4 regions of the Paenibacillus sp. SJS-P3 genome follow, and region 3 is predicted to be linked to each of the others. Evidence: riboswitches for the same ligand, from Rfam matches in the RefSeq annotation. Region 3 holds a riboswitch; each other region holds the start of a gene.
The links. A riboswitch is a leader RNA that binds a small molecule or an ion and turns the genes downstream of it on or off. The one in region 3 is predicted to bind cyclic di-AMP.

Region 1 (5,640 bases), 1.7 Mb from region 3:
TAGTTTTAGCACGTAAATTCAAGGTTTTAGAACAGGAAAGGGATTAAATCTCTAGTTATCTTACTACAAGACTAGAAAAATTGGAAATCTTATTACGACACTATTCGACAAACAGCATGTTTATTTTGTCGAAAGTTTGAACGAAAGGTGGATGACGATGACAAAGCTGGAAGAGGAAAAGGTGTTCAAGGATCCGGTCCACAAGTACATTTACGTTCAGGATCAGCTGATTTGGGACCTGATCGATACGCCGGAATTTCAAAGGCTGAGAAGAATCCGCCAGCTTGGCACCACGTTTCTCACCTTCCATGGCGCGGAGCACAGCCGATTCAGCCATTCGCTCGGCGTCTATGAGCTGACGCGCCGCATCATCTCGCAGTTCGAACGCAGCGAATACCCCGACTGGCCCAGGGAAGAGAAGCTTCTTAGCCTCTGCGCGGCTTTGCTTCATGATCTCGGGCATGGGCCGTTCTCCCATTCCATTGAAGAAATCATGGAATTCGACCATGAGGAATGGAGCTGCTCTATTATAGAAGGAGATACGGAAGTGAACCGGCTCCTGCGTTCCGTCGAGCCTGGATTTCCTGGCAAAGTAGCCTCAGTTATCCGGAAAACCTACGAGAAGCCGATCGTCATTAATTTGGTGTCGAGCCAAATGGATGCGGACCGCATGGATTACCTGCTGCGGGATGCCTACTTTACCGGGGTCAATTACGGTACGTTCGATCTGGACCGGATTCTCCGCGTGCTGCGCCCCCACCAAGGCAGGATTGTCGTCAAGGACAGCGGCATGCATGCGGTCGAGGATTATCTGATGAGCCGATATCAGATGTATTGGCAGGTATATTTCCATCCGGTGACACGCAGCTCGGAGATCGTACTGAGGAAAATTCTTCTGAGGGCCCAGGAGCTGTGCCGTTCGGGCTATTCCTTCTCCTGGATTCCCGAGCCGATCAAGCGGCTGTTCAACCAGGAGCTGGATGTGGTTTCTTATTTGAAGCTGGACGAATCGCTTGTCCAAACGGTTTTTGCCGCTTGGACCGAAGAGGAGGATAAGTTGCTGGCATCATTATGCACCCGATTCCTTAATCGCAAATTGTACAAATATATAACCTTCGACCGCGAACATGAATCAGACGCCCAGTTTTTCTGCGAACGGCTGGCCGCCGCTGGAATGGACCGCGATTACGAGCTGGAGATTGATTTCCCTTATGATCTTCCCTATCATGTGTATCGTTCGGGAATGGACAAGCAGGAGGAAGGAAACCGGGGCAAGCCTCCGATCCTGCTTCTTGACAGCTCCATGCAGCTGACGGAAATATCCGCGCAGTCCGATGTAGTGAGGTCGATAACGGGCATGCACCGCGGCCAATACCGGCTCTTCTACGATGCCGAAGCGGCTTCGCTGCTCAGCTATCGCATGGAACCGGAAATTCGGGAAAGACTTGGCCTGTAGGCCGTATTCGAAAGGAGTCGAAACATGGCAGGATTGATTGACACGCATACGCATCTGGACTCCCCCAAATTCGACAATGACCGCGAGGAAGTAATCCAGCGCGCCCGCGACGCGGGCGTGGAGCTGATGTTCAATGTCGGATTCAACCGCGAGACGATTCCGACGACGCTGGAACTTGCCGAAAAATATCCGTTCATCTACGCCATTGTCGGGTGGCATCCGACGGACAGCGCCGATGTGAGGGAAGGGGACCTCGAACGGGTGGAGGCGCTGATGGCGCATCCAAAGGTCGTCGCTATCGGGGAAATCGGACTGGACTATTATTGGGATACCGCTCCCAAGGATGTCCAGCAGCAAGTATTCCGGGAGCAGATCCGCATCGCGAAGCGTACGGGCAAGCCGATCGTCATTCATAACCGCGATGCCCATGAGGATGTCGTCCGCATTCTTCGGGAAGAGAAGGCGGCTGAGGTCGGAGGCATCATGCACTGCTTCTCCGGCAGCTGGGAGACCGCCAAGCAGTGTCTGGACATGAACTTCTATATTTCGTTCGGCGGGCCGGTGACATTCAAGAATGCCAGGGTGCCGAAAGAAGTTCTTGCGCAGGTTCCACTGGACCGTCTGCTGATCGAAACGGACTCCCCATATCTGGCTCCTCATCCTCATCGAGGGAAGCGGAATGAGTCCGCATTCGTGGCATTGGTTGCCGAGACAGCGGCGGAAATAAAAGGTAAAAATGTGAATGAGATCGTTTCCATCACATCCGCAAATGCAAGAAAATGTTTCCAGCTTTCTTAAAATCGGGCGAAAAAGCTTGTAAAAAGGTGCTTGGTTGAGAAAAATTATATTTTCGCTCCATCAAACCGCCAAAAACGGCCGGATTTTCCTCTAATTTGGCTGAAAGAGTCTTTTATCTCTTCTTTACAATCGGTTGACCAAAACTGTATGATTCAACTCAGAGCTTTGAGTGATGCAGTTTTGTATTCATTCGCTTAATCTCCCCACAAGGGAGAGCGGGGGAACCAAGCAGCGATTCCATGCAGTCCCGGATGACATGATATTCCGGAGCGGACTGGATGGACGAACTGACCTTTTCCAGGGGTGAATTTTGCCAAAAGGCCTTGAGCAGGCCAAGTAGGCGAATAGGGCAGCTCTCTTGTCCGAACCCGTCAGCTAACCTCGTAAGCGCATATAAGAGAGATCAACCTCGTGCTCCACTTTCCATGTGTTCAGCGTGACCAACCCGGGAAGCCACGATACAGATCCTCTGTCGACGGCTTCTTTTTGTTTGAATATTGCGTAAACCGTCGACATAGGGTTAACCGTGGAGGTGAAGCAAGAGGTTGATAGGCGTGCTGCTCGGCACGTACAAAACCTAATAGTCGCGTCTTAAATAGTCATGCGTAACACGAGGCGGCGGGGCTATGTAAGGAGGACCGAAGAAGTGGGCGCAATTCCCTTTAAGGACACCCATGTACAACGATCATCCAGCAAGTCTTTCCAATGGCGATGGAAGCATGAAAACCTGCGTTTGATCCTACTGAGCTTAATTATCTCAATCGCGATGACTTTCATGTTTTTGGTGTTGTTGCACGGAACGTCTGAGAAGAACGTCTCCGTAGTGTTGAACGGACAGGAAACGATCCTGAGCACGAAGCAGGATGTCCTGCAGCACCTACTGGATGAACAAGCTATAACTGTCGGACCGCACGACCAGATTTCAGTTCCGCTGAGCGCGGCGCTCAAGGATGGGGACCGGATCATTGTCGATCAGGCTGTGCCGGTGACGATTATGGCTGACGGAAAGACTACGACGGTGTACACGACCGAAAAAACCGTGAAGGCCGCGATCGGAGAGTCCAATATTCCGATTCGCGAGCAAGACAAAATTTTCCCTGACACCTCCTCGCAGCTGAAACCGAACATGACGATTCGGGTGCTGCGAATCGACAAGCATACGACCACGACAAAGCACGATATTCCTTTCACCGTCATCCGCAAAGAGGATGCTACCTTGGAAAAGGGGCAGCTAAAAATGGTGAAGGCCGGCCAAAATGGCCAATTGGTCAAAACCTTCGAAAAGGTATACCAGGATGGCAAGATGGTATCCATGACGCTGCTCGCCAAATCGATGGAACAGCCCGCCGTGAACAAGATCGTTGCGGTCGGCACCAAGGAAAAGCCGAAGCCTAAAGCAGTCGCTCTCAGCGCGGCGTCTTCGGCATCGCAATCCGTCACCAAATCGGGCCTATCGCTCAAAGCCAAGAAAGTGCTGAACAACGTAACCCTGACGGCTTATACCGCCGGCTTGGCCTCTACGGGCAAATCCAAAGGCGATGCCGGCTACGGCATCACTGCTTCCGGAGCAAAAGTATCGGAAGGCCGTACCATTGCAGTCGACCCGGATGTCATCCCGTTGGGATGGTGGGTATATATAGAAGGAATCGGCTTCCGTCGTGCAGAAGATACGGGGAGCGCGATCAACGGCAAGAAGATCGACGTGTTCTACGAGAGTGAATCTTACGCGAGGCAGTTCGGCAAGAAGCGCGGATACACCGTATACGTGCTGGGTCCAACCAAGCCGAAGCTGAGCTGATTCAAGCGATACGGGTCCGCCTCTACGAGGCGGTCCCGTTTTGGACGTTTACCGGGCATGAGGAGAGTAGAGAGGGCTTTTTTGGCCCATGCTAGTACCACTGCTGTCCTTTTCCGGCCGCAGTCCGGATTCGGACCTGGCTGTCATTCAAGAGGCTCAAGCCTCTTTTTCTTTTTATACCCCTCAAACGCGTATTGAATTAAAGGAGACAAGGCCTTGATCAAAGAAATTATCGTCGTGGAGGGCAAGGACGACACGGCAGCGATTCGGCGCGCCGTGGAAGCCGACACGATCGAAACGAACGGCTCGGCGATCGGCGAGGAAGTGCTGCGCCGGATCGAGCTCGCCATGCAGCGTCGGGGAGTCATCATCTTCACCGATCCCGACCATGCAGGAGAGAGAATACGCAAAATCGTCTCGCAGCGGGTGCCTGGCTGCAAGCATGCTTTTCTGCCGCAGGAGGACGCCCTGTACAAAGGCGACATCGGAGTGGAGAACGCTTCTCCCGAAGCGGTCAGGAGGGCTCTGGCGTCCGTTCGGACGGAGGGAGATCCAGAGAAGGCGGAAATCTCAAACGGTGATCTGCTGGAAGCGGGTCTGCTGGTGCATAGCGATGCGGCCCGGCGGCGCTTGCTCATGGGCAACCGGCTGGGCATCGGCTATTGCAACGGCAAGCAGTTCCTGAAGCGCTGCGCCAGCTTTCAGATCACGAAGGAAGAATTCGGACAAGCCTTGCGGCAGATGGAGGAGGAGATCGCCCATGGACGTAGCGACACCTAGAAGAACGAAGGAAATCATCGAGAGGCATGGTTTCTCCTTCAAGAAGAGCCTGGGGCAGAACTTCCTGATCGACCCCAATATTCTGAACAAGATCGTAACCGCGGCCGGACTGGACCCCACCAAAGGGGCGCTGGAGATCGGTCCCGGCATCGGCGCGTTGACCCAGCAGCTGGCAAGGGAAGCGGGCAAGGTGGCAGCGGTCGAGATCGACCGGCGGCTGATCCCGATTCTTCAGGAAGTGCTGGAAGCCGACGAGAATGTGCATATCGTTCACGGCGACGTGCTGGAGATCGACCTGCAGGCGCTGTTCAAGGAGCAGTTCGGCGAGGTGAGCGGTGTCAGCGTCGTGGCCAATCTGCCTTATTACGTGACGACTCCGATCCTGATGAAGCTTCTGGAGGAGCGGCTGCCGCTGGAGAACATCGTGGTGATGATCCAGAAGGAAGTCGCCGAGCGGATGGCGGCCAAGCCCGGCACGAAAGCCTATGGCAGCCTCAGCGTGGCAGTCCAGTATTACGCGGTGCCGGAGCTTGTCTGCATCGTACCTCATACGGTATTCATTCCGCAGCCGAACGTCGACTCGGCCGTCATCAAGCTGGCGATGCGGGACAAGCCTGCCGTGGACGTGGCGGACGAAGATTTCTTCTTCCGCACGGTTCAAGCCTGCTTCGCGCAGCGCCGCAAGACGATCCACAACAATCTGTCCTCCTGGCTGGGCAAGGACAAGCGGGAAGAGCTTACCCGCATCCTCGAATCGACGGGAATCGATCCCGTGCGGCGCGGCGAGACGCTGTCGCTGCAGGAATAT
Region 2 (5,640 bases), 1.0 Mb from region 3:
GCGTCTCGCGGGCGTTGAACGTCTTGTCGTCGTTCTCCAGCGTCACCCGGCCGCGCAGCCTGGCATCCTGGGCTCCGAATTGCGCGATGAACCGCTCGGCGGAGACGGGCTTGTCCCCGTACGCGCCGCCCACATGGATATTGCATTTGTATTTCTCGTCCAGCCCCATCGCCTCGAGCATCCGCACATGGTACTCCATATCCCTGACCGAGCTCTTCAGCACCTCGGGACGAGGCGTGCTGAACACGCAGAAGTGATCGGGATGGAAGCTGACCCTCATGCCGGTCTCCCGCGCGAAGGCTCCGACCTCGCTGAAGGACGCAGCCAGCGCAGGGTAAGGGTCCCAGTCCGCAAGCGCGTCATGCGTCGCAAGCGGAATGATTTTCGAGGAGAACCGATAGACGTGGATGCCGGCATAGCGGTTGTTGCGCATGATGCGCAGGGCGCTGTGCAGATTTTCCTCGGCGATCCGCTCCAGCTTGCGCAGCGCCGCCTCGCGATCCTCCAGCTTGGAGAAGTTCTTATAGGTCATGGTGCGCGATGATGAAGAGTTCTCCACCAGCAGGCTCATGGCGACGAAGCCGAAGCGGACAATCATCCCCGGCCGCCGAAAAACATTTCATGGGCGAGCGCCGTCTGCACGCGCGACTCTTCCTCCGTCAGCTTGCGGACGAGCTCCATCTCCACCTGCGTCACTTCATCGCCCTGGAAGTTGATCTCCGCAATGGAAGCGAGGATCTTCACGATGGCGATCGCCTGGTTGCCTGGCGTGTAGGCGATGACCTTCTGTCCGGCCGGGAATACCCGGAACCCCGATTTCATCATCTTTCCTTTGCCGTATTCCAGAAGCTCGTACAGCTCCTGCTCCGACTTGAACTTGCATACCGAATTGAATTCCGTTGCGAATCCCATTGTCTTCACCCTCCTGATCGTTACTGCGGCAAGCGCGGCTGCTTGTCCGGATGCTGCGGATGAAAAAACGAGCTTCCCTCCCGCCAAGGCGAAGGAAGCGCGAATGTGTGCGAAACGTATGGAAACCGGTCAGCCGCCGTACTCCAGCTTCTGCTTCTCCGCATGGCGGGAGATCGCCAAGCCGATGAGGCTGTCGAGCAGCTCCTTGTAAGGAACGCCCGATTCCTTCCAGAGCAGCGGGTACATGCTGTAAGGCGTGAAGCCCGGCATCGTGTTCACTTCGTTGATCAGAATCTTGCCGTCGCTCCTGCGAAGGAAGAAGTCGACGCGGGAGAGGCCGGATCCGTCGATGGCCAGATAGGCCCGGATCGCCATCTCGCGCACCGCTTCAGCCGTCTCTTCCGGAAGATCGGCGGGAATGTGCATGACGGATGTGCCGTCCACATACTTGGCGTTGTAATCGTAGAAGTCCGTTCCGCTGACGATCTCGCCGACGACCGATGCGCGCGGCTCGTCATTGCCGAGCACGCCGACTTCGATCTCGCGCCCGTCGATGAACTCCTCGATGACGACCTTGCGGTCGTAACGCAGCGCGAGCTCGATGGCCGCGATGAGCTCCTCCCGGTTGCGGGCTTTGGAGATGCCGACGCTGCTGCCGAGATTGGCGGGCTTGACGAAGCAAGGATAGCCGAGAGCGACCTCCGTTTCCATGACGAAGAACGCGCGGTCCTTCTCCCACTGCGTCCGGTTGAAGTAGCGGTAGACGCATTGCTCGAGCCCCTCGTGGGCGAACACCTTCTTCATGAAAATCTTGTCCATGCCTACTGCCGAAGCAAGGACCCCCGCTCCGACATAAGGAATATTGGCCATTTCCATCAAACCCTGGACCGTGCCGTCCTCGCCGAACGTTCCGTGCAGCAGCGGGAACATGACGTCGATCGTCCCTCCCGGAGCTCCCGCCGAAGCGGCAGCCGCCTGCAGGGCGCCCTCTCCGGCCGCAGCCGTCGCCAGTCCGCCGAATACCGGCGCCAGCGCCATGCCGCCGTCCTCTGCCGGAGACAGCTTCAGCTGCTCGACGCTGTGCGGGGCTTCCAGCAGCACTCCTCCGGAGCGCCATTCGCCTTGGCCCGTAATATAGAAGGGCTGTACCTCGTATTTATCGAAATCGAAGGCGCCCATAACGGCCAGCGCCGTCTGCAGCGATACCTGATGCTCGCCCGACTTGCCTCCGTAGATGAGTCCGACGCGAATTTTGTCTCCCATGTTAGCTCCTCCGGTAACCTTCTTGAATTAGAATGCCAATCGCTGCATGGACCGATGCGGCTCCCGCATCAGAAATAGTCCTGCAGATGATAAAATCGATAGCGCGTCCGGTCCGTCCAGGCGTAGGAATCCTTGTAGTCCCAATAGCGGTGCCGGCTCGGCACGGTGTTGGCGTTGACCAGCGGCATGCCGTCGGCATCGAATGCCGTCACGACTGTCGTATGCTGGAACCGCCCGTCCCCGCCCCAATCGTAGGTGATGACGTCCCCGAGGGACAGCTCGGATGCGCTCTCCACCGTCGTCGCCCGCATGCCCGTGCTGCGCGGGAACGACAGATACAGCTGCAGCGCGTTCGACACCGCCCAGCTGTAGCTCCAGGATTCCTGGCCGCCTGTACGGCCTTTGTACCACCATCCCGATTCTCTTTTACCAGTATAGTTCATCGGTGCTTCGCCTGCAAAGACACATTGCGACACGTAATTCGTGCAGTTGACCTCGAACAGCTCGTAGGCCGGATTCGCTTCGTTCCACCACCGGTCGGCGTAGGCGGCGACCAGCTCGCGCCTGTACTCGACGGCGCGGTCGCGTGTATTCAGGCGGGACAAGACGCCGTAATTAAGGAAAGGGCGCGGCGAGCCCGGACGCTGGATTCCGCTGCCGCCGCCGTCGCCGTAGGAGCGATGCTCGGCCAGCGCGCTGTCCGCCGCGGCGTGGCCGTATCTGGGCCTGCGCTCGCCGACGATCGGCTCCACCCGGGTCAGGCGCCATGCTCCGCCTTCCTCGGCCAGCCACAGTCGCTCCTGCTCGAGACGCTCCTCGGTGTAGGAGCGGCCGCGATGCTCGACATGCCGCTTCACATGCAGCTTCAGGACGACCGACACTTCGGTCGCGGACTCGTTGATCCTCAGCAGCGTCGCTCTCGTCTCGCTCTGCGGCGACAGAATGCCGCGCTCCTCGTCCCTGAGGCGCAGCCGGCGCAGCCTTTCCTCCAGGCGGCGGCGGTGATCCCTGTCTTCCAGCAAGGCTCCGAGCACCTCATGCCTCCGCTCCACTTCGGCTTCGTTGTACCCGTGCACGTATTCCTGCACGGCTCCTCTCCAGCCTTCCAGCGCAGCCTGCTTGCCGGAGGACGGCTGCGAGCGCTGAGCCTCCGATCGTTTGACTCCCCGGGTACCGGTACGCGGCATTCCTTTCCCCATCCCTTCTGGTCGGTATTCGCCCATCATCAAGATGATCTTATGTCTGCTCTCCACTAAAATATGCGGACCCATCCCGGATAGAGCGCTTAAACGCCGTTATCCGGCGTTTCAACGAGAATGCGGCAGATATATATCGAAATTTCAGTCAATATCGAATTTTACAAAACAAGCCCGGCTGGCTTATGATATGATGTACCACTCTATCACCATATTGCTGAATTCCACGTACTGTGGAAGCGGGGGAACCAATACGCGGGCGTCTGTCGACGCTTGCCGGGGTGAATCCGAAAGGAAGAGGCCGGGCTGCCGAAGCCGCGTCTCTTGCCTTTTGGTAGGGCTACTCTCTGGCCCGAATCCGTCAGCTAACCCCGTAAGCGCACAAAGGAGAGATGTCAGGATGTCACTGAAAGACAACCGCGCGGCTTCTTCCGCGCAGGAGGGCTTCATTGCGCCTTCCGTCTGTTCTGCGTCTGCGGTCGAGGCCTTCTTGGCGCCGCCGCCGTTTCCGGGCTTGGACGCGCCGATCGCGCTGGACATGGCGGTCGCGGAGGCTTATTCCCCGCCGGCCCCGGCTGCTGAGACGGCGAACAGGCCGTCCTTCCGTCCCGAGGCGCTTGAAGAAGAGCGCTCAGCATCAAGCCGCCGCATCCGCTGCATCGACTTGTTCATCACCCGCACGGGACCGCTCGTCGATCCCGAGCGCGGAGATTACCGCGTCGTGCTGCATCTGTGCTTCGGCTCCTCCATCCGTCAGGCTTCCGTGCTCATTCCTTACGCCAAGGCGCCGAGAAGCTGGGACGCGTGGAGCCGTTGGTTCCAGCCGTTCGTCGGGGTCCGCTCCGACGAGGCGATGTCCGTGCTCTATTACGACGCGGAATGGATCAGCGACCACAGGGATCGCCTGCTGCGCAAGACGCTGGAGCCGTCCTCCCAGGAAGGCACGCTGTTCCCGGCGACCGCTTTCTGGAGACGCAACGCCCTTATCGAAACATCCGACATCCATATCCGGCTGTCTCTGTAGCCGGATGGCGCTCTGTCCTTCATCCCTTCAAGAGGCATCCCCTATCCGCTTTGCGGCCGGGGGATGCCTCTTGGCCTTTGGCGGCCTTGAGCGGACATTTGGCGCATGATTTGAAAGTGCTGGCCGTATTCACTTACAGAGATCCATCCGCCGTTCAGGAAGCATACATAGACAATAAAAAAGACTGCCAGCCGCAATAACGGCTGGCAGTCTTTCTATTCCGGAATTTATGCGTGGCTCAATTCGAGCTCGTCTTCCTCATCCCGCTCGTAGGACTCCCGATCGAATTCCCCTTCCGATACGGCGACCAGCAGGGTCGACACGGTCGTGCCGGAGGCGTTCAGCGCCGTGCGGCCCATGTCGACGACAGCGTCGATCGCAAGCACCAGGCCCAGTCCTTCCAGAGGCAGGCCAAGCGCGGTAAGCACGACGGTCGTCGAGATGGATGCCGGACCCGGCACTCCGGCGACGCCGATCGACGAGATCATGCTGACCAGCACGATGAGCACGTAATCCGATACGCCCAGCGGCACGTTGTACACCTGGGCGACGAATACCGCCACGACGGCAGGCCATACGCCGCCGCAGCCGTTCATGTTCATCGTCGCGCCCAGCGGAGCGACGAAGCTGGCGATGCGCGGCGATACGCGCAGCCTCTTGGTGATGACCTCAAGGTTGACCGGCAGCGTCGCGTAGCTGCTGCGAGTCGTGAAGGCGACCGCGATCGTCGGATAGATTTTGCGGAGGAACTTGAACGGATTCAGCCTCGCGCCGAAGGTCACCAGCGCTCCGAAGGTCAGGATGAAGTGCAGCAGAAGCGCGATATAAGTCGCGATGATGAGCGTGATAAGCGGCTTGAGCGTCTCTGCGCCGTACTTGGCGGCCATGGAGCCGATCAGCGCGTACACGCCGTACGGCGTCAAGCGGATGATGTACTTGGTCACCTGATTCATGACCTGCTTCAGCGATTCGATGACCTGGCGCACCGGCTCGACCGCTTCCGGCTTGCGGGAGCTGAGATGCACGATCGCCACCGCGACGAAAATGGAGAAGATCAGCACCGGCACGACTTTGCCGTCCGCCATATCCCCGATCGGGTTCGACGGAACCAGGTTCAGGATGACTTCCGAGAAAGTCGGAATGGAACGCGATTCGTAGCCTTCCGGCACGCTTTGGGCGATGCCCGTTCCCGGGTTCGCGACCAGAGCGACGACAAGCCCGATAAGCGCTGCGATCCCGGTCGTA
Region 3 (5,640 bases):
GCATGTTTTTTCCCTTTGACGAGATGCTGCGTCAGCCGATCCAGGAAGATCGCCAGAATGACGATGGCCAGGCCGGCTTCGAAGCCTTTGCCCGTCTTGATCTGGCTGACGGCGCGGTACACGTCCGCTCCGATGCCCTGCGCCCCGATCAGGGAAGCGATGACGACCATGGACAGAGCGAGCATGAGCGTCTGGTTGATGCCTGCCATGATGGACGGCACCGCCAGCGGCAGCTGCACCTTGAACAGCTTCTGGGAAGGTGTGGATCCAAAGGCATTCGCAGCCTCCACCAGATCGGCGGGCACCTGGCGTATGCCGAGATTCGTCAGGCGGATCGTCGGCGGCACCGCAAAAATGACCGAGGCGATGACGCCGGGCACAACGCCCAGATTGAAGAATGTCACAGCCGGGATCAGGTAGACGAAGGCCGGCATCGTCTGCATGAAATCAAGAATGGGCGTCACGATGCTCTGCGTGCGGTTGTTCCGGGCGCAGGCGATTCCGATCGGCACGCCGAGCACGATGCTGACGATCGCCGATGTCAGCACGAGCGCCAGCGTATCCATCGTATGGTCCCAATAGCCGAGATTGTCGATCAGGAACAAGCCGACGAACGTGAAGAGCGCCATCGGCCAGCGCATGATCCACCAGGCCAGCGCCGTAAACAGAACGATCAGCACGATCGCAGGCGGAAGATGGAGCAGATAAGAGAAAAAGTCCACGACGCCTTCGATTCCGGCTGAAATCGGATCGAACAGGAAGTTCATGTTCTCCTCGATGGAATCCACGACTTGGTCTACCCATTTATCAAGCGGTAGTTTCGGCAGCATCCTCGCTCACCTCCCGTCCGGAGACATGACCGGCAAGCGCTCCGAGCACGGCTCCGCGCACGATGACGCCGACGATGCGTCCCGCCTCGTTCACGACGGCGACTGGATACTTGCTGGTCCCGCATATGTCGAACAGCTCGTGGAGAAGCATATCCGGAGTGACGACAGGGGTATCCCGGATAACGATCTCCTCCAGCGGCTGTCCGCGCTTCGCCGCTTCCGACGCGTCGTCGGCGGTGAGGACGCCGATCAGCTTGCGGCTGCGGTCCGTCACGAACAGATTGGAGATGCCGCTCTCGCGCATCAGCTGCAGGGCGACCCTGGCGCCGCGGTCGAGACCGATCGTCTCGGGACGCCGCATCACATGGGAGGCGGTGAGCACCTTGGACAAATCCACGTCCTCGACGAACCGCTCCACATATTCGTTGGCAGGATTGACCATGATTTCTTCCGGCGTGCCGATCTGCACGATCGCTCCATCCTTCATGAGCGCGATGCGGTCCCCGATCCGCAGCGCCTCATCCAGATCATGCGTAATGAACACGATCGTTTTTTTCATCTTCTCCTGCAGCTCCAGCAGTTCGTCCTGCATATCCTTGCGGATGAGCGGATCAAGCGCGCTGAACGCTTCGTCCATCAGCAGTATTTCAGGGTCGTTCGCAAGCGCTCTTGCCAGTCCGACCCGCTGCTGCATGCCGCCGCTCAGTTGATCGGGATAACTGTCAGCCCTTTCTTCCAGTCCGACGAGCCGCAAGGCTTCCCTTGCTTTCGGCTCTCTTTCCTTCTTGGGCACTTTCTGGACCTCAAGTCCGTACTCCACATTCTCAAGCAGTGTCCGATGCGGAAACAGCGCGAATTTCTGGAAGACCATGCTGATCTTTTTCTGGCGCACCTTCCTCAGCTGCTCCGCATTCAAGCGGGTAATATCCTGTCCCGCGATGCGGATGGCGCCTCCCGTCGGCTCGATCAGCCTGTTCAGCAGGCGCACGAGAGTCGATTTCCCGCTGCCGGACAGCCCCATGATGACAAAAATTTCTCCCGGCTCGACGGCAAATTGAACCCGGTTGACCCCAACCGTATGCCGCGTTTCTTTAAAGATCCTGTCTTTGCTCCACCCTTCCGTCAGAAGCGGCAGCATTCGTTTTGGATCCTCGCCGAATATTTTCGTCACATCCGTGACTTCAATGATCGACAAGCGCTTCACCTCCTTATGGCCTCTCTTGCGGCCAACGCTCACTCGAACTAGTCTATCGAACAATTCACGACACCGTCAACCGTTTTATCCGTATAATAAGTACGTACGGTTTTTTCTGTTCATACTTTACGTGCGAAATGCTCCCGTATCCTCTCTTATACTCGTTCATCAACCGCTTTACATTGCCGGGAATGTTTCTTACAATTACTTTGTCAGCCGAGAAGGCGATGAAGGAGCGGACATGATGACCAATGATTTTGCCGGCCTGGAGGCCGCGCAGGAGCAGGCAATCCAGAAGGCGCGCAAGCGCGTGATCGAGTCCATCGGCAAGAACATGGACCTGTACGGCATTACACAGTCTACAGGACTGCTGTATGGGCTCATGTTTTTCCAGGACAAGCCGATGAATCTCGACGAGATGGGCAAAGCGATGGAAATGAGCAAAACCAGCATGAGCACCGGTATCCGCACGCTGGTTGATTTGAATATGGTGAACAAGGTATGGGAAAAGGGATCGCGGAAGGACTTGTATGAAGTCGAGCGGGACTGGCACCAGACTTTCGCCGATTTTTTTGTCCTGAAGTGGAGAAAGGCCGTGGAGCTCAACCTGATGGCGCTTCGCCGCTCCAAGGCAGAGCTGGACAAGCTGGCCGAGAGCAGCGGATCGGAAGCAGAAGCCATGCTGATCAGCAGCGATCTGGAGAAAATCCGCCAAGCGATCGACTATTATTTGTGGCTGGACCGGGTCATCGATCTGATGGAATCCGGCGAGATTTTCAAGCATGTGCCGAAGGAAGAGCCTTCGAGCTGAAACCAAGAAAAGCCTTCCCCGGCGGGAAGGCTTTTCGGTTTTGTTGCTGGAATATAACCGACTGCGCAAAAAAGAAAGACAGGCAGCTCGCGCCGCCTGTCTCCCCTCATCCTTCAGAACCGGAGCCGTCCATCATTCCCCGGCGTCGTCGGCCGCTTCTTCCTCTTCGCTTACCATCTTGCTGTAATCCTCGCCCGTCACGACGCGGCGCGCGGTAACGTAGCGCTTGGCATAGTAGGCATCGTCCAGATCCGTATACCGGACGCCCTTGCTCGAGGAGTGGGCGAACTTGCCGTCTCCGACATAGATGCCGGCATGCGAGATGCCGCGGCCGTTGGTGTTGAAGAAGACGAGGTCTCCCGGACGAAGATCATCCTTTTCCACCTTCGTGCCGGCCTTGGCCTGGGATTGGGAGGTGCGGGGCAGCTTCACGTCGAACTGGCCGAAAATATAGCGGACGAATCCCGAGCAGTCGAATCCTGCTGTAGTCGTGCCTCCATACTTGTAGGGAGTGCCGAGAACCTTGCCGACGGATGACTTCAATTCGGTGCTTGCGAACACGCTGGATGATGCGAACACGGCAATAAGAATGAAAGCGGTAATGGACATGATGACTTTCTTCACAGATGGTTCTCCCTCCGGTGCCTACGAAGTTAGCTGATGGGTTCGGTAGAAGGTTCCCTAGAATTCTCTCTTGCAGAATTCATTCACCCCGAGTGGTTCCCCCGTTTTTCTTATCGAAAATTCGGCATTTATTTTGTTTCAAGCTTGTTTGCTGATGGTTAATATTCGTAGTTTTTTGTCGAACTCCTCCCTTTGGATTATTAGAAGTCTTTCATAATTCGACTTTTTCGGTCTAAGAGGGTCGTTCGCCCTTGTTTATATCGTAATAGAGATATTTTTGATGCCTATTTCTGAACAAATAGTCCTTCCCCTTTCTTCCTTTAAAGTACTCTATTCCCATTCGATAGAAATTTCTCCCTGCATTCATCCAATTTTCCCCTTTTATCGATAAGCACTTTCATTGATAATGAAAGTGCTTTCAATAGATTCGAAAAAGGAGGTCGGATATTCCCTCTCATTCTTGTTTCGCCCCTATCATCCTATCCTTCAGGAGGTATCGTTCATGTTCAAACCGAACCGCCGCATAGCAGCTTCCGCGCTGAGAGTCTTGATGCTTGCCGTGCTTCTTGCCTTCTCGCTCCTTCCGCAAGGCGTCGCCGTCCAGAAGGCCAGCGCTGCGGATGCATGCAGCGGAGTCGCTGCCTGGAGCTCGTCCTCCATCTATACCGTCGGGCAGAAGGCGGTCTACTCCGGCACGCTGTACGAAGCCAAATGGTGGACGCAAGGCGAGCGCCCGGATCTCGCCGGAGAATGGGGAGCCTGGAAAGTGCTGTCACTCTGCTCGGCATCCCCTACGCCGACTCCTACGGCAACGCCTGCTCCTACGGCGACGCCTAAGCCTAGCGCCACTCCGACACCGACGCCGACGGCCACTCCTGTCCCTGCCGGCAAAATCATCGGCGCGTATGTAGCCGACTGGCATTTCCCCGTCATCAGCACCGTGCCGGCCGAGAAGCTGACACATGTGTTCTATGCCTTCGCCGACGCGACCTCTGCCGGTGTCAGCGGAGGGGATACGGGCAAGCTGGCGCAGCTCGTCTCGCTGAAATCCAAAAATTCGAATCTCAAGGTTCTCGTCTCCGTCGGAGGCTGGGGCCGCTCCGCCAGCTTCCCCGCAGCAGCGGCTACGGACGCGAGCCGCACGGCGTTCGCCAACAGCGCCGTATCCTATATCCGGGCCAATAAGCTGGACGGCATCGATATCGATTGGGAATATCCGGGCTCCGGCGACCGCGCGAACTATACTCTGTTCATCCAGAAGCTCCGTTCGACTCTGGACTCGGCCAGCTCGGCCGATGGACGCTCCGCCAACAAATACCAGCTTACAGCCGCCGTCGGCGCCTCCGACTACGGTCTCGGCAACATCGATATCGCCGCCGTCATTCCCTCCTTCGATTTCCTCAATGTCATGACGTACGATCTGCAGAACGGCGCGAATACCCATCACACCGCCCTGTACAACTCCTCGATGGCAAGCTACAGCGTCGATTCCGCCATCAAGCTGCTGAAGAGCAAGGGCGCTCCGGCAGCGAAGCTCGTCGCCGGAGGCGCCTTCTACTCCCATGGCTCCGGCGATTACACCTATGATGAGCTCAAGGCGAGCTATATCAACAAGAACGGATGGACCCGCCAGTGGGACTCCACGGCAAGGGCTCCATACCTGACGAATTCCAGCGGCGGCTTCCTCAGCTACGACGATGCGGAATCGCTGACCGGAAAGGTGAATTACGCGAAGTCCGGCGGACTCGGCGGCATCATGTTCTGGGAGTATGGCCAGAACATGAACGGCGAGCTGCTGGAAGCCATCTATCAAGCGATGAAGTGAACCACGGATTGCAGAACGAAAAGAGCCCGTTGTGCCGGTCCGGCATAACGGGCTCTTTTTCGGCTTGAAAGCTGCCTGCAAGCGTCTTTAAAGAAGGGATTGAAACGATTGGCGGATGACGTCGCCGCGGCTGATGATGCCCGCAAGGAAGCCGCCCCGGTGGACCGGCAGCTTTTTGATCTGCTTCTTGCCCAGGATGGCGGCGATCTGCTCGATGTCATCCTCCACGGAAGCGGTTACAACTTTTTTCTTGGCGATCGCCATGACATTCAAAGGAAGCAGCCGCTTCAGCCTCTCCTCATATTTATCGTTGTCGCCATTCACGACGGCCGTGAAATAAAAGGCATCGACGACA
Region 4 (5,640 bases), 470 kb from region 3:
ATCAGCAGGCCGATGCCGAACAGGCGATAGACGGCTTCCTCCTGGATGGCTGCGCACCACGCCAGCAGCGGCATCAGCAGCGGAGCGGCGAGGTTGTAGGGCGACTGGGTTACGTCGCTTGTCGACCAAGCTCCGGTAAATGCCGACAGGCCGATCAAGATAACGGTCTGCAGGCCGAGAAGGATGAAGCCGAGCACATAGGCAAGCTTCATGCTGCTCCAAGCGGTCTCTCCGAAGCGGGACTCGCGGGAGGTCAGCCACAGCCGCCTGCCCTGCGCGCGCCATAGCCCATCCCCGGCGACGAGGGAGAAGTAGGCGGACAGAGCGAGCAGGAAGGTGAGGCCCATCGTGATGACGAGCTGGACCAGGACGACGGTCTCGGCGTTGGGCCGCGCTCCATACATGGCCCGGAGGCCGTCGAGCATGTTCAGGTTGTTGATGGCATAGAAGCCGAGAAACACGAGGCTGATCGCCCAGCCGCGGCGGAAGGAGCTGTACTTCCTCATGACGATCGAATAGATGACGGCGAGAACGAACAGGATTCCGCTCGGCAGCAGATTGCCCAGCAGCGACAGGCTGGAGGCGATCCGATCCTGATCCGCCGTGTAGGCGAGGTAATCCTTGGGCACTTCATAGCGCGGCATGAACTCCGCCAGGACGGTCTTGCCGCCAGGCTCAGCTGCGGCGGCGGAAGGAGGAGCCGCCTCTATGGTGAGGCGGGCTTGGCCGATCCCTCCTCCTTGCACGGCATACACCGTCTTGTAGCCCGCCGATTCACCGATCCTCTCCAGCTTGCCGTAGCCGAGCTCGGCGGCTTGCTTGGCGGCAAGCCGGTCAAGCTGTTCCGCGCTGGGGGCAAGGACGTCCGCGGATTCTCCGGCAGAGGGCGTGAACACCTGCTTCCAGCCGATCACCCGGCCGCTGGACATGCCGACCTCGACGAACATCTGCCCTTCGGGCAGGGAGAGAGACACCTGCCATGTATCGGCCGGAACGATCTTGCCGGGTCCTTCCTCGAATTTTTTGGACAGCTTTTCTTTGCTCAGATAACCGGTTATGTCCCGGTCGGATTGGTGGACCGTATGAGCGGCGAGAGGCTCGGAGCCGGTCAGCTGCCGGGCGAAAGCCATCGCTGCCTGCTGCGCCTCGCCCTTGGGAACAGGCTTGTCGGAAGCTTCCTCTCCCGACAGCCCTCCCGCGAAGGAAGGGATGATCTGCAAAATCAGGAAGATGGCGGCTCCAATGATTCCCGTCCAGAAATACTTACGATAGCTTTTCTCCAACTCGGAGCTGTTCATGATTGTCCTCCTGACGATGCCTGACTGCAGGGCAAGCTTTTATAACCTTACCACAGCGGCTTTCAAATTATCCACGCCGCGGCAGGGAGAGATCGAGATTTCGCGCAAAAGAAAGAGCAAGGGCAGGATTACGCCTTGCTGGACTTGTCCCAGCACTATTTTCCGTCCCATATCGCTCCGCAAGCTTGGATTGGGACATTGGTAACCTGTCCTCTATCCTATATAATCAAATCCGACCATATAGAACAGCCGAATTTCCAAAGAATACGGGGGAACCATATAGCTGCCTGGCGCAGCTTGGGGTGAATTCCGTTCCGGCGCAGGCGGCTGCCTGCCGGGAGCGGATAGGGCAGCCGTCATGCCCGAATCCGACAGCTAACCTCGGAGGCTGCTTGACCGGACTCGCAGGGCGCACAGGCACTTGGGTTTCCAGTGCTTTTTTTTGTGCTTCCGAAGCGACAGGCTTACGATGCCAGGACTTCGCGATCGGCAGGGATATGGAGACAAAAGGAGAGTCGCCGGCATGCAATCATGGTCTTCAGTATTCAAGCAAGCTTTCAAATTGTCGCCGCCGCGCATTCTCGTCGCCGGATTCGCCGTCATGATCGGCATCGGCTCGCTGCTGCTGATGCAGCCGTTCGCAACGGCCGGCGGAGAGGGCACGAGGTGGATCGACGCCCTGTTCACCGCTACTTCGGCGGCTTGCGTCACAGGCCTCGTCGTCGTGGATACCGGCACCCACTATTCGATTGCAGGCCAGATCATCATTCTTCTGCTTATTCAGATCGGAGGGCTCGGCTTCATGACGATGGCGACGCTGTTCGCCCTCGTGCTGCGCAAGCGCATCTCGCTCAAGGACCGGCTGCTGCTGCAGGAAGCGATGAACCAGAGCTCCATAGAGGGAATCGTCCGGCTTATCCGCAAAGTTCTGCTGTATTCCCTCGTCATCGAAGCGGCGGGAGCGCTGCTGTACGCGGTCCGCTTCGCATCGGACATGCCGATCGGCCGCGCCGTTTACTTCGGCATCTTCCACGGCGTATCCATGTTCAACAACTCCGGCTTCGACATCTTCGGCGATTATCGGAGCCTCACCGGCTATGTGTCGGATCCGCTCGTCAATATCGTGACGATGGTGCTGATCGTTACAGGAGGCCTCGGCTTCATCGTGTTGTCCGATCTGATGGAATGGAGGAACAACCGCAGGTTCTCCCTCCATTCCAAAGTGGTCTTGCTGGCCACGGGCAGCCTGATCGTCATCGGAGCGGTCGTCATCTTCATCTTCGAATATTCCAACGCCAAAACGATGGAGCCGCTCGGCTTCGGAGGCAAGGTGCTCGCAGCCTTCTTCCAATCCGTCACGACGCGCACGGCGGGAGCCAACTCGCTCGATATCGGCGCGATGCGCCAGGCGAGCTTGTTCTTCATGATCATCCTCATGTTCATCGGGGCATCGCCGGGCTCGACGGGCGGCGGCATCAAGACGACGACGTTCATGACGCTCGTCGCCGCGATGGGCGCTATGATCCGCGGCAGGGAGGACATCGTCCTCTTCCGCTACCGGCTGGGCAAGGAGCGCATCATGAAGGCTTTGACGATCACGATGCTGTCGCTTGCGCTCGTGCTCGTCGTGACGATGGTGCTCTGCACCGTCGAGGACCGCGATTTCCTGCGGATCCTGTTCGAGACGGTATCGGCATTCGGCACCGTCGGGCTCAGCACGGGAATCACGACCAGCCTGAAGGATGTCAGCAAGCTGCTGCTCAGCCTGACGATGTTCGCCGGCCGGCTCGGTCCGCTGACGATGGCATACGCGCTGAGACCGAAGCAAGGCAAGGAATTATATAAAAATCCAGAAGGCAAGATTATCATCGGATAGGAAAGGAAATAAAGAGACACAATGGGAAAGAGTTCAAAAGGAGAGCAATACTGCGTCATCGGGCTGGGCCGATTCGGCTCCAGCCTGGGCAAGGAGCTCATGCAGCTCGGCTATGAGGTGCTCGGCATCGACCGCAGCGAGGAGCTGGTGGACGATATGAGCGCCGTGCTCACCCATACGCTATGCGCCGACGCGACGGACGAGGATGCGCTGCGCGCGATCGGCATCCGCAACTTCGACTGCTGCATCGTGGCCATCGGGGGAGACATCCAGTCGAGCATTATGGCGGCGATACTGGTCAAGGATTCCGGAGTCGGCAAGGTCGTCGTGAAGGCGGTATCGGAGCTGCACGGCCGGGTGCTGGACAAGCTTGGCGTCGACAGGGTCATCTATCCGGAGCGGGATATGGGAATCAGGGTCGCCCATCAGCTCGTATCGCCCAATCTGCTCGACTATATCGAGCTGTCGTCCGAATACGCCGTCGCGGAGCTGGCTGTTCCGGGCTGCCTCAACGGCAAGGCGCTGTCCGAGATCGACACACGCAAGCGCTACGGCTGCAGCATCGTAGCGATCAACAAGCCCAAGGGCATCATCATCGCTCCCCAGGCGAATTCCATTCTGGAAGAAAAGGATGTCATGGTCGTCATCGGAACGAACGAGGGCATCGAGCAGTTTGAAAACGCGGTGAGCCGCAGCTGACGACCGCCGTGGAGGGAAATAAGCGGCCTGCCGGGCAGGAGCGGTCCGCTCCAGGCCAGGCATACGCATAGAAAGAAAGGCAGGAGGCGCGTCAGTCGACGCGGACTCCTGCCTGTTTGGTTTCAGCGGCCCTCTGCTGCATGGCCTTCAAACTTGCCACCGGCGAAGCCGAGCGGCGGAAGTAGTTCGCGGCCGCTTCGCGGATCCAGTCTCTGACCGCAGGCTCCAGCCGGGCCGGGTCGCCATGGATGAGCGAGGTGGTCCGCTTGGCCTGCTCCAGCTCCAGCACCGGGACGACCATAAGGTCGTTGTCCGCCAGCATCTGCTGCCGGATATAGGAGCGCGGCAGCAGCGTCGCCGCTCCGCAAGTATGGAGCAGCCGCAGGATGGCTTCGAACGAATCGATTTCCATTTTGACATCGGGATGCAGCCTGTGGGTGTCGAACAGCTCGTCGGTCAGGTTGCGGTACCAGGTTCCTTTGGAGAAGAGGATCATCGGCAGCCCGCTGAGCGTCCGGATCGCCAGCTTGCCGTTCTCGGTCAGCAGATGGCAGCGGGGAAGCACCAGCTCCAGATGGTCGTCGAACAGCGGGACGCAGTGCAGCTGCGGGTCGTCGATGACGGATGCCACCAGGCCGAGATCGATTTTTTTGTCCCGGACGAGCGATACGATCTCGTGGGTCTTGCCGGTGACGGCCTTGATGTCGATCTCGGGATGGCTGGCGGTCAGCGCCTGGATGAGATCCGGCAGCGTCGTCTGCAGCGTCGTCAGGCTGGCCCCGATCGTCAGGCTGGAGCGATGAGTTTGCTTGAACTCGCTCAAGGTGCTCATGTATTTGCGATGCAGCTGACGGGCCTGGAGCGCGTAGTCGTAGGTCAGCTCGCCGATGCGCGTCAGCTCCAGCCTGCGTCCGACGCGGCGGAACAGCTGCGCGCCGAGCTCCTGCTCGAGCTTGGCGATCTTCCGCGACAGCGCCGGCTGGGACAGGTTGAGCAGCGCCGAGGCTTTGTTCATGCTGGACTGCTCGACCACGGCGGCGAATACGTTGAGATCTTCGTTGAGCATTTCCTGCAGCCTCCCGATCCTTTAGAAGAGAATGAATGAGCAAGGCAGCAAATCTTATCTTGCGCATGCCGGCAGCTTCCCTGAGGAGAGCTGCAGCTTCATGGCTTGAGCTCTTATGCATATAGGTTATAACATTGTATAAGGAATAAACAATATCTTTATAAGGAAAAAAAGAGTACGATGGAAACTGTGGCTAAACTGTGACCGGAAAAAGCAGGGGAAAGCTGTCGGGTTTTGTTGACGCTCCCATGCACGGGCTGTAAAATGGATAAGGTTTGCAACAAAATTCGACCGATGATGACTAGAAATCAAACGGCTGGAAAGGAGAACGCTTTATTTATGAATGGTAACTCGTACTTAACGCGCAAGATTCACTCGCTGCTCGGGGTGATTCCGCTCGGCCTGTTCCTCGTTGAGCATGCCATCACCAACTACTCGGCGTTTGAAGACGGGCCTGAGGGCTTTAACGACAGCGTCGGGTTCCTGAACGGACTGCCCCTTGTTCTCTTCCTGGAGATCTTCGGCATCTTCCTGCCGCTCCTCTTCCATGGAGTATACGGCTTGTATGTCGCCTACCAATCGAACTGGAACAACTCCCGCTTCAAGTACGGACGCAACTGGGCGTTCACGGCGCAGCGCGTCACCGGCGTGATCACGTTCATCTTCGTCATCTGGCATGTGTTCGAGACCCGCTTCCAGGT

Region 1: linked by a shared signal. The riboswitch ahead of AC06G8_RS00140 (G5 domain-containing protein) and the one ahead of AC06G8_RS15170 (C40 family peptidase) in region 3 are both predicted to bind cyclic di-AMP.
Region 2: linked by a shared signal. The riboswitch ahead of AC06G8_RS19920 (hypothetical protein) and the one ahead of AC06G8_RS15170 (C40 family peptidase) in region 3 are both predicted to bind cyclic di-AMP.
Region 4: linked by a shared signal. The riboswitch ahead of AC06G8_RS17315 (TrkH family potassium uptake protein) and the one ahead of AC06G8_RS15170 (C40 family peptidase) in region 3 are both predicted to bind cyclic di-AMP.

The regions. Positions count from the first base shown of each region.
Region 1 covers NZ_CM160043.1:25,929-31,568, forward strand. The annotation lists gene AC06G8_RS00130 (HD domain-containing protein) at 152-1,456, shown strand; gene AC06G8_RS00135 (TatD family hydrolase) at 1,481-2,254, shown strand; cyclic di-AMP (ydaO/yuaA leader) riboswitch at 2,436-2,659, shown strand; gene AC06G8_RS00140 (G5 domain-containing protein) at 2,901-4,052, shown strand; gene rnmV (ribonuclease M5) at 4,269-4,832, shown strand; gene rsmA (16S rRNA (adenine(1518)-N(6)/adenine(1519)-N(6))-dimethyltransferase RsmA) at 4,813-5,640, shown strand, end outside.
Region 2 covers NZ_CM160043.1:4,329,381-4,335,020, forward strand. The annotation lists gene uvsE (UV DNA damage repair endonuclease UvsE) at 1-598, opposite strand, end outside; gene AC06G8_RS19905 (hypothetical protein) at 595-912, opposite strand; gene AC06G8_RS19910 (D-alanine--D-alanine ligase) at 1,042-2,175, opposite strand; gene AC06G8_RS19915 (amidase domain-containing protein) at 2,244-3,362, opposite strand; cyclic di-AMP (ydaO/yuaA leader) riboswitch at 3,577-3,766, shown strand; gene AC06G8_RS19920 (hypothetical protein) at 3,772-4,395, shown strand; gene AC06G8_RS19925 (dicarboxylate/amino acid:cation symporter) at 4,623-5,640, opposite strand, start outside.
Region 3 covers NZ_CM160043.1:3,287,623-3,293,262, forward strand. The annotation lists gene AC06G8_RS15155 (ABC transporter permease) at 1-830, opposite strand, end outside; gene AC06G8_RS15160 (quaternary amine ABC transporter ATP-binding protein) at 808-2,025, opposite strand; gene AC06G8_RS15165 (GbsR/MarR family transcriptional regulator) at 2,267-2,836, shown strand; gene AC06G8_RS15170 (C40 family peptidase) at 2,969-3,460, opposite strand; cyclic di-AMP (ydaO/yuaA leader) riboswitch at 3,464-3,597, opposite strand; gene AC06G8_RS15175 (glycosyl hydrolase family 18 protein) at 3,963-5,285, shown strand; gene AC06G8_RS15180 (CBS domain-containing protein) at 5,373-5,640, opposite strand, start outside.
Region 4 covers NZ_CM160043.1:3,759,623-3,765,262, reverse strand. The annotation lists gene AC06G8_RS17320 (CPBP family intramembrane glutamic endopeptidase) at 1-1,298, opposite strand, end outside; cyclic di-AMP (ydaO/yuaA leader) riboswitch at 1,536-1,702, shown strand; gene AC06G8_RS17315 (TrkH family potassium uptake protein) at 1,822-3,174, shown strand; gene AC06G8_RS17310 (potassium channel family protein) at 3,196-3,873, shown strand; gene AC06G8_RS17305 (LysR family transcriptional regulator) at 3,965-4,939, opposite strand; gene AC06G8_RS17300 (succinate dehydrogenase cytochrome b558 subunit) at 5,279-5,640, shown strand, end outside.